Regions from separate parts of the Pseudomonas sp. GW822-FHT02G04 genome, predicted to be linked through region 2. Evidence: predicted binding sites of a transcription regulator. Region 2 holds the regulator's gene; the other holds the start of a gene.
The links. Region 2 encodes sigma-54, which starts transcription at its own class of promoters, with help from an activator protein. Its sites were predicted from a motif close to ANTGGCATNNANNTTGCTNT; they were not measured.
Positions count from the first base shown of each region.

Region 1: a site for sigma-54 is predicted at 2,448-2,467, ahead of AC1RO5_RS10280 (pilin). Genes of this name have one in related genera too.

Region 1 is NZ_JBXANU010000006.1:37,821-41,579, forward strand. It holds gene AC1RO5_RS10265 (DUF748 domain-containing protein) at 1-692, shown strand, start outside; gene AC1RO5_RS10270 (DUF2845 domain-containing protein) at 692-988, shown strand; gene AC1RO5_RS10275 (BON domain-containing protein) at 1,314-1,670, opposite strand; gene AC1RO5_RS10280 (pilin) at 1,991-2,401, opposite strand; gene pilB (type IV-A pilus assembly ATPase PilB) at 2,628-3,759, shown strand, end outside.
Region 2 is NZ_JBXANU010000037.1:23,847-27,605, reverse strand. It holds gene rapZ (RNase adapter RapZ) at 1-664, opposite strand, end outside; gene ptsN (PTS IIA-like nitrogen regulatory protein PtsN) at 667-1,131, opposite strand; gene hpf (ribosome hibernation-promoting factor, HPF/YfiA family) at 1,144-1,452, opposite strand; gene AC1RO5_RS28810 (RNA polymerase factor sigma-54) at 1,527-3,020, opposite strand; gene lptB (LPS export ABC transporter ATP-binding protein) at 3,205-3,759, opposite strand, start outside.

The DNA of each region.
Region 1 (3,759 bases), on a different contig from region 2:
ATCTGAACAACCCGCAGTTCAGCGTCATGCCGATCATCTGGCAGACCCTGCGCAATCTGATCGTGAAAGCGGCCGCGGCGCCGTTCAAAATGATTGGTGGGCTGGTCAGCGGCGGTGGTTCAGAGGATCTGGGTACCGTGGCGTTTGCACCAGGTTCAAGTGACTTGAACAAGGAAGCCGAAGCGACATTGATCAAACTGTCCCAGGCGCTCAAGGAGCGTCCGGCCCTGCGCCTGGAAATCGAAGGCACTGCCGCCAAGAGCAGCGACGGCCCGCTGCTCGCCGAGCAACGCCTGGAACGGGAATACCAGTACAACTACTACAAAATGCTCCAGCGCCGCGGTGACAAGGTGCCGGCCCAAGCCTCCATGCTGCAAGTGCCGGACAATGAGAAAGGCCCGCTGCTTGAAGGGATCTACCGCACGCGCCTCAAGATCCAGCCGCCCGCGGAATGGAAGGATCTGGGCAAGGAAGAACGCAGCAAAAAAATGCGTGAAAGCGTGATCGACTTCTGGAGTTCCAGCGAAGTGCTGTTGCGCCAACTGGGACAAGAGCGGGCCAGCAGCATCAAGGACTATCTGGTGGACAAAGGGCAGTTGGCCGATGACCGCGTGTACTTCATCGACGCCAACCTCGGTGAGGCCGAAAGCGATGGCCGCGTGGTGACGGCCATGCATCTGGATGCCGAGTGATGGACGCGCGCTGGCTTCTGAATCTGGCCTTGATGCTGGCCGCCGGCCAAGCCGTTGCGGCCGATACCCTGCGCTGCGGCAGCCAGCTGATCAGCGTCGGGGACAGGTCCAGCGAAGTGCTGCAAAAATGCGGAGAGCCTGTCGCACGTGACCTGCTCGGCTACAAGCGCAGCGCCAATCGCCGGGAAGAGTTTCAGGTCGAGGAATGGACCTACGGGCCCAACAGCGGGATGTACCAGTACCTGCGCTTCGAAGGAAACCGGTTGGTTCAAATCACCAGCAAACGCGGTAACTGAACCCACCACAAACCAATGTGTGGCGAGGGGGCTTGCCCCCGTTGGGGTGCGGAGCGCCCCTGAAACCCGTCACTGCGATCTTGAATGGGAAAGCGGTAACCGGTTTACGATTGCTTCGCAATCGAACGGGGGCAAGCCCCCTCGCCACAAAGGCTTGCTCCCACAGTTTTTTGCGTTGCTCCCAATAGAACAGGCCCCGACACGAATGTCGGGGCCTGTAACGGCCACGTCCTTGTGGCCTTTCGCATGAACTCTCAAAACGCGACAGACGTATGACTTGGCCCGCCTGCCGCATCTTCTCCCGGTCCAGGCGAGAAGCCTTGCCTTACTCGGCTTTCAGGCCGTCAGCGGACACCGCTTTGACGCCTTTGATTTTCTTGGCGATGGCCACGGCGGTGGTTTTCTGAGCTTCAGTCACCGCAACAGTGGACGACAGCGACACGACACCTTTGTTGGTTTCGACTTTGATGTCGGTGCCTGGGATGCCTTTTTCGGTCACCAGGTCTGCTTTGACTTTGGTCGTGATCCAGGTATCGGAAGTAGCCTCTTTGGCTTTGGTCACTTCACCGGCGGCCAGCGTCATGGGAGCCTGGGTGGTTTGGGTGGTCTGTGCAAATGCAGCGTTGACCATGGTCAGGGTCAGCGCGGTAGCAGTAGCGGCAGCGATCGCGAACTTCTTCATACGAGTAACTCCTGTTCTTCTGGAAAGTCTGCTGCGTGTCGTCTTGTCAGCAGGGTTACCTGAGAGAGTGCGAACGCTATGCCAACTGATCGATTAAAAATAAACACTTATAAATCAACAATTTAATAAAAATGACAATTTTCGAAATCATGCAAAATGCAAGAGTGCGAAATTATCGACATGCAACTTGCGGGTTTTAACGCAGGCCTAAGGCCATGAATTGTCGGGGTTTTCGTGATCATCCGAATCGCCCCCAAATGGCCAAAAAAAATGCCCCGCGTCGTGAGAAGCGGGGCATTGTTTATGCCGGGTGATATGGATCAGGTACCGGTGCAGCCTTTAGGTGCGTACTCTTGTAGAGCCGTAGTGGCGCATGTCCAGCCACCGGCGAGGGTACGCGAAAGCGTAATGGTTTTGCTGAGCACAGGCCCTGGAGCATTGAGGATCGTGCAGGCAATACTGCCCACACCGGTAGCGGTGGTACCCGATGCCGTAATCGTGCAATTACCTGTAGTCGCCGTACCGCCGATCAAAGCGAGGGTAGGATCTGTGCCCTGATTCATAATGTCTTCGAAAGGCACCTTCAGTGCCGAGATTTCTGCAAGCGCAGCGGTGACCTTCGCCCGTGATTGGTACTTCGAATACTGCGGCAATGCAAACGTCGCCAGAATCCCGATGATCGCCACCACGATCAACAGTTCGATCAAGGTAAAACCATTTTGATTTTTCATAGACAGGCTCCATGCATGAGTCGAAATCTCATGATCTGAACAGGGTACAGCACAGGTCATGCCAAGTCGTACATGCCCCTGCAGACGGGACTCGAGATCACGACAAAGATCTTTCCTACTCCCAGGATCCGCACTTTCTGACACTTTTTGTCACCTCACCTCGGCTGGTTTGGTTCCACTGCTTGACTAGGCTATAAGTCATTAACCGCCTGCGTCCGGAATCCCAATGAATGACATTGCCCTTAGCGGTCTGGCCAAGCAATTGGTATTGGCCGAGCTGATCACTGACCAAAGTGCGCAACAGGCGTATCAGCAAGCCCAACGCGATCGAATCTCGCTGGTCAGCTATCTGGTGCAGAACAAACTGCTGAAAAGCTGGCAGGTCGCCGAGGTGGCTTCGGAGCATTTCGGCATGGCCCTGCTGGACCTCAACTGCCTGGACAAAGACACCCAACCCAAGGGGCTGGTCAGCGAGAAACTGATCCGCCAGCACCACGCCCTGCCCCTCTGGCGACGCGGCAACAAACTGTTCGTGGGGGTTTCCGATCCGAGCAATCAACAGGTCATCAACGACATCCAGTTCAGTACCGGGCTGAACACCGAAGCCATCCTGGTCGAAGAAGACAAGCTCAGCGACGCCATCGAAAAATTCTTCGACAGCCACGCCACCGGCCTGGAAGAGATGGCCGATGTCGACCTCGACGGTCTGGACATCGAGTCGGTCGATGACCAGAAACAGGACGCCATCGCCGGACAGGATACCGATGACGCGCCCGTGGTGCGCTTCGTCCACAAGATGTTGCTCGATGCAATCAAGAGCGGTTCTTCCGACCTGCATTTCGAACCCTACGAAAAAATCTACCGCGTGCGGATGCGCACCGATGGCATCCTGCATGAAGTCGCCAAGCCACCGACGCAACTGGCCAACCGCATTGCTTCCCGACTCAAAGTCATGGCCAGTCTCGACATCTCCGAGCGGCGCAAACCCCAGGACGGGCGGATCAAGATGCGCCTGTCCAAGAGCAAGTCCATCGACTTCCGGGTCAACACCCTGCCGACCCTGTGGGGCGAAAAAGTGGTGATCCGGATCCTCGATCCGTCCAGTGCGCAAATGGGCATCGATGCCCTCGGCTACGAGCCGGAGCAGAAAGACCTGTACATGGCCGCCCTCAAGCAACCACAGGGGATGATCCTGGTGACCGGGCCAACTGGATCAGGCAAGACCGTGTCGCTCTATACCGGGCTGAACATCCTCAACACCGTCGACATCAACATCTCCACTGCCGAAGACCCGGTGGAAATCAACATGGAGGGCGTCAACCAGGTCAACGTCAATCCCAGGCAGGGAATGGATTTCG
Region 2 (3,759 bases):
CTTCGACATCCGGCTGCGCCGCCAGGTACTCGGCCACCGGTTGATCGAGCCCGGACTGTGCCCGCAGCTCCGGTTTCCAGTAAGGGTTGGGCAGGCAGCGCACGTCGAACACCAGATCGGCGTCCACCGGCATGCCACGCTTGAACCCGAAAGACTCCACCAGAAACGCAGTACCGGGCTCCGGCTGATTCAGCAGGCGCAGCTTGATGGTATCGCGTAGTTGATACAGGTTCAGACTGGTGGTGTTGACCTTGAGGTCGGCCAGATCGGCGATCGGCCCCAGCAGATTTGTTTCGTCCTCTATCGCCTCCGCCAGCGAGCGATTGGCGCTACTCAGCGGGTGACGACGGCGGGTTTCCGAAAAACGTTTGAGCAGGGTCTCTTCATCGGCGTCCAGATACAGCACATCGCACTGGATATGCCGGCTGCGGACTTCTTCCAGCAATTCGGGAAACCGTGACAGGTGGCTCGGCAAGTTGCGTGCATCAATGGACACGGCCACCAGCGGTTGTGCCAGTTCGGTATGAATCAGCGCGCGTTCGGCCAGTTCCGGCAACAGTCCGGCAGGCAGGTTGTCGATGCAGTAGTAGCCGTTGTCCTCGAGAACATCGAGGGCGGTGCTTTTACCTGAGCCGGAGCGGCCACTGACGATGATCAGGCGCATGATTAATGACCGTTTTGCTCGTCCAGGACAACCTGATACAAGGCTTGGTTGCTCGGGGCGCTGCGCAGTTTTTCACGCACTTCCTTGCGATCAAGCATGCTGGCGATCTGGCGCAGCAGCTCCAGGTGCGCATCGGTGGCGGCTTCCGGGACCAGCAGTACAAACAGCAGGTCAACCGGGGCACCGTCGATGGCGTCGAAATCGATGGGTGCATCCAGGTGCATCAAGGCACTGATGGGCGATTCGCAGCCCTTGAGACGGCAGTGGGGGATGGCGATACCGTTGCCAAAACCGGTGGAACCGAGTTTTTCACGGGCGACCAGACTCTCGAAGACATCCTGCATGGCCAGATCCGGCACTTCGCGATGGATGAGGTTGGCAATTTGCTCGAGGGCTTTCTTTTTACTGCCGCCCGGCACGTTCACGAGGGAACGGCCGGGGGTCAGGATGCTTTCAAGTCGGATCATGGGTTGGGAGTGTTAACGACCGGTAGCGCCCTGGAGGAGGCTCTGGGTCTTTTCCTTATGCTTTTTGAGTTGTTTATCCAGCTTGTCGGTCAGTGCGTCGATCGCTGCGTACATATCGGTATGTTCCGCGTTAGCGACCACTTCATTGCCGGGAATATGCAGTGTGGCTTCGATTTTCTGCTTGAGCTTCTCGACCGTCATCGTGACCTGCACGTTGGTGATTTTGTCGAAATGCCTCTCTAATCGTTCGAGTTTTTCGCCGATGTAGGTGCGAAGAGGTTCGGTCACTTCCAGTTGGTGTCCACTGATGTTGACTTGCATACAGCTTCTCCTTCGTTGCCAGTGCATAAAGCGGTAGATCAGATGATCTACCACTGGAACGCTGTGGCGTGGCTCTACATCAACCGCTTGCGTTCGCTCGAAGGCGCGATCCCGAGGGATTCGCGGTACTTGGCGACGGTGCGGCGAGCCACCTGAATGCCTTGTGCCTCCAGTAAACCAGCGATCTTGCTGTCACTCAACGGCTTTTTCTGATTTTCCGCAGCAACCAGTTTTTTGATGATCGCGCGGATCGCCGTGGACGAGCATTCACCGCCTTCGGAGGTGCTGACGTGGCTGGAAAAAAAGTATTTCAGTTCATAGATGCCCCGTGGGGTATGCATGAATTTTTGCGTGGTCACCCGTGAAATCGTCGATTCGTGCATGCCCACCGCTTCGGCGATGTCATGCAGCACCAACGGCTTCATGGCCTCGTCGCCGTACTCCAGGAAGCCGCGTTGATGCTCAACGATCTGGGTGGCCACTTTCATCAGGGTTTCGTTACGGCTTTGCAGGCTCTTGATGAACCAGCGAGCCTCCTGCAGCTGATTGCGCATGAAGGTGTTATCAGCGCTGGTATCGGCGCGGCGTACGAAGCCGGCGTATTGGGCGTTGACCCGCAGGCGTGGCACCGACTCCTGGTTCAGCTCCACCAGCCAGCGCTCGTTGTCCTTGCGCACGATCACGTCGGGAACGACGTATTCGGCTTCGGTGGACTCGATTTGCGAACCCGGGCGCGGGTTGAGGCTCTGGACCAGTTCGATCACCTGGCGCAGTTCATCTTCCTTGAGCTTCATGCGGCGCATCAGCTGGCTGTAGTCGCGGCTGCCGAGCAGGTCGATGTAATCGGTGACCAGGCGCTTGGCCTCGGTCAGCCAAGGGGTCTTGGCAGGCAGTTGGCGCAGTTGCAGCAGCAGGCATTCGCCGAGGTTGCGGGCGCCGATACCGGCGGGCTCGAATTGCTGGATGCGGTGCAGGACGGCTTCGATTTCGTCCAGTTCGATGTCCAGTTCCGGGTCGAAGGCCTCTAGGATTTCCTCGAGGGTTTCGTCCAGATAGCCCTGATTGTTGATGCAGTCGATCAGGGTCACAGCGATCAGGCGATCGGTGTCGGACATCGGTGCCAGGTTCAGTTGCCAGAGCAAATGGCTTTGCAGGCTTTCACCGGCCGAAGTACGGGTGGTGAAATCCCACTCGTCGTCATCGTTGCTCGGCAGGCTGCTGGCGCTGGTCTGGTAGACGTCTTCCCAGGCGGTATCGACAGGCAATTCGTTGGGAATGCGCTCGTTCCAGTCGCCTTCCTCAAGGTTATCCACCGTCGGGGCGGTTTCCTGGTAGGAGGGTTCCTGAATGTCGGCGTTGGGTTGCTGTTCGGCTTTGTCGGCCAAGGGGTCGGCGTTATCGAAGTCGTCGCCTTCTTCCTGGCGTTCGAGCATCGGATTGGACTCCAGGGCCTCCTGGATTTCCTGTTGCAGGTCCAGGGTCGACAATTGGAGCAGGCGGATGGCCTGTTGCAGCTGCGGTGTCATCGTCAGCTGCTGGCCCATTCTCAAGACTAGCGATGGTTTCATGGCAGGGGCTTAACACCTTATTCGCCGGCGCACATGCGCCATCCACTACAGGGCGCCGAAGCGCCAAACATAAGCAAATTATATGCCTGAAACTGAAGTGTTTGCCTAGAGCGCTGTAACAATAAAAAACTATTGATTTTTTATTGAGACGAGCACCGAGGCGACTGGTCAGGCACCTCAGCGCTTACAGGCGGAACTCATGGCCCAGATACACTTCCTTGACCAGTTCGTTGGCCAGGATGGTGGCGGAGTCACCTTCAGCGATCAGCTGGCCATCGTTGACGATGTAGGCGGTTTCGCAGATGTCCAGGGTTTCACGAACGTTGTGGTCAGTGATCAGCACGCCAATGCCTTTGGCCTTGAGGTGATGGATGATCTGCTTGATGTCGCCCACCGAGATCGGGTCCACGCCGGCGAAGGGTTCGTCGAGGAGGATGAATTTCGGGTTGGTGGCCAGTGCCCGGGCGATTTCCACCCGACGGCGTTCGCCACCGGACAGGCTCATGCCAAGGCTGTCACGGATGTGGTGGATGTGAAATTCCTGCAGCAGGCTTTCCAGCTCTTTGCGGCGACCGGCCTTGTCGAGTTCCTTGCGGGTCTCGAGGATGGCCATGATGTTGTCGGTCACCGACAGTTTGCGGAAGATCGACGCTTCTTGCGGAAGATAGCCGATACCTGCCTTTGCGCGACCGTGCATCGGCTGGTGGCTGACGTCCAGGTCATCGATCAGTACGCGACC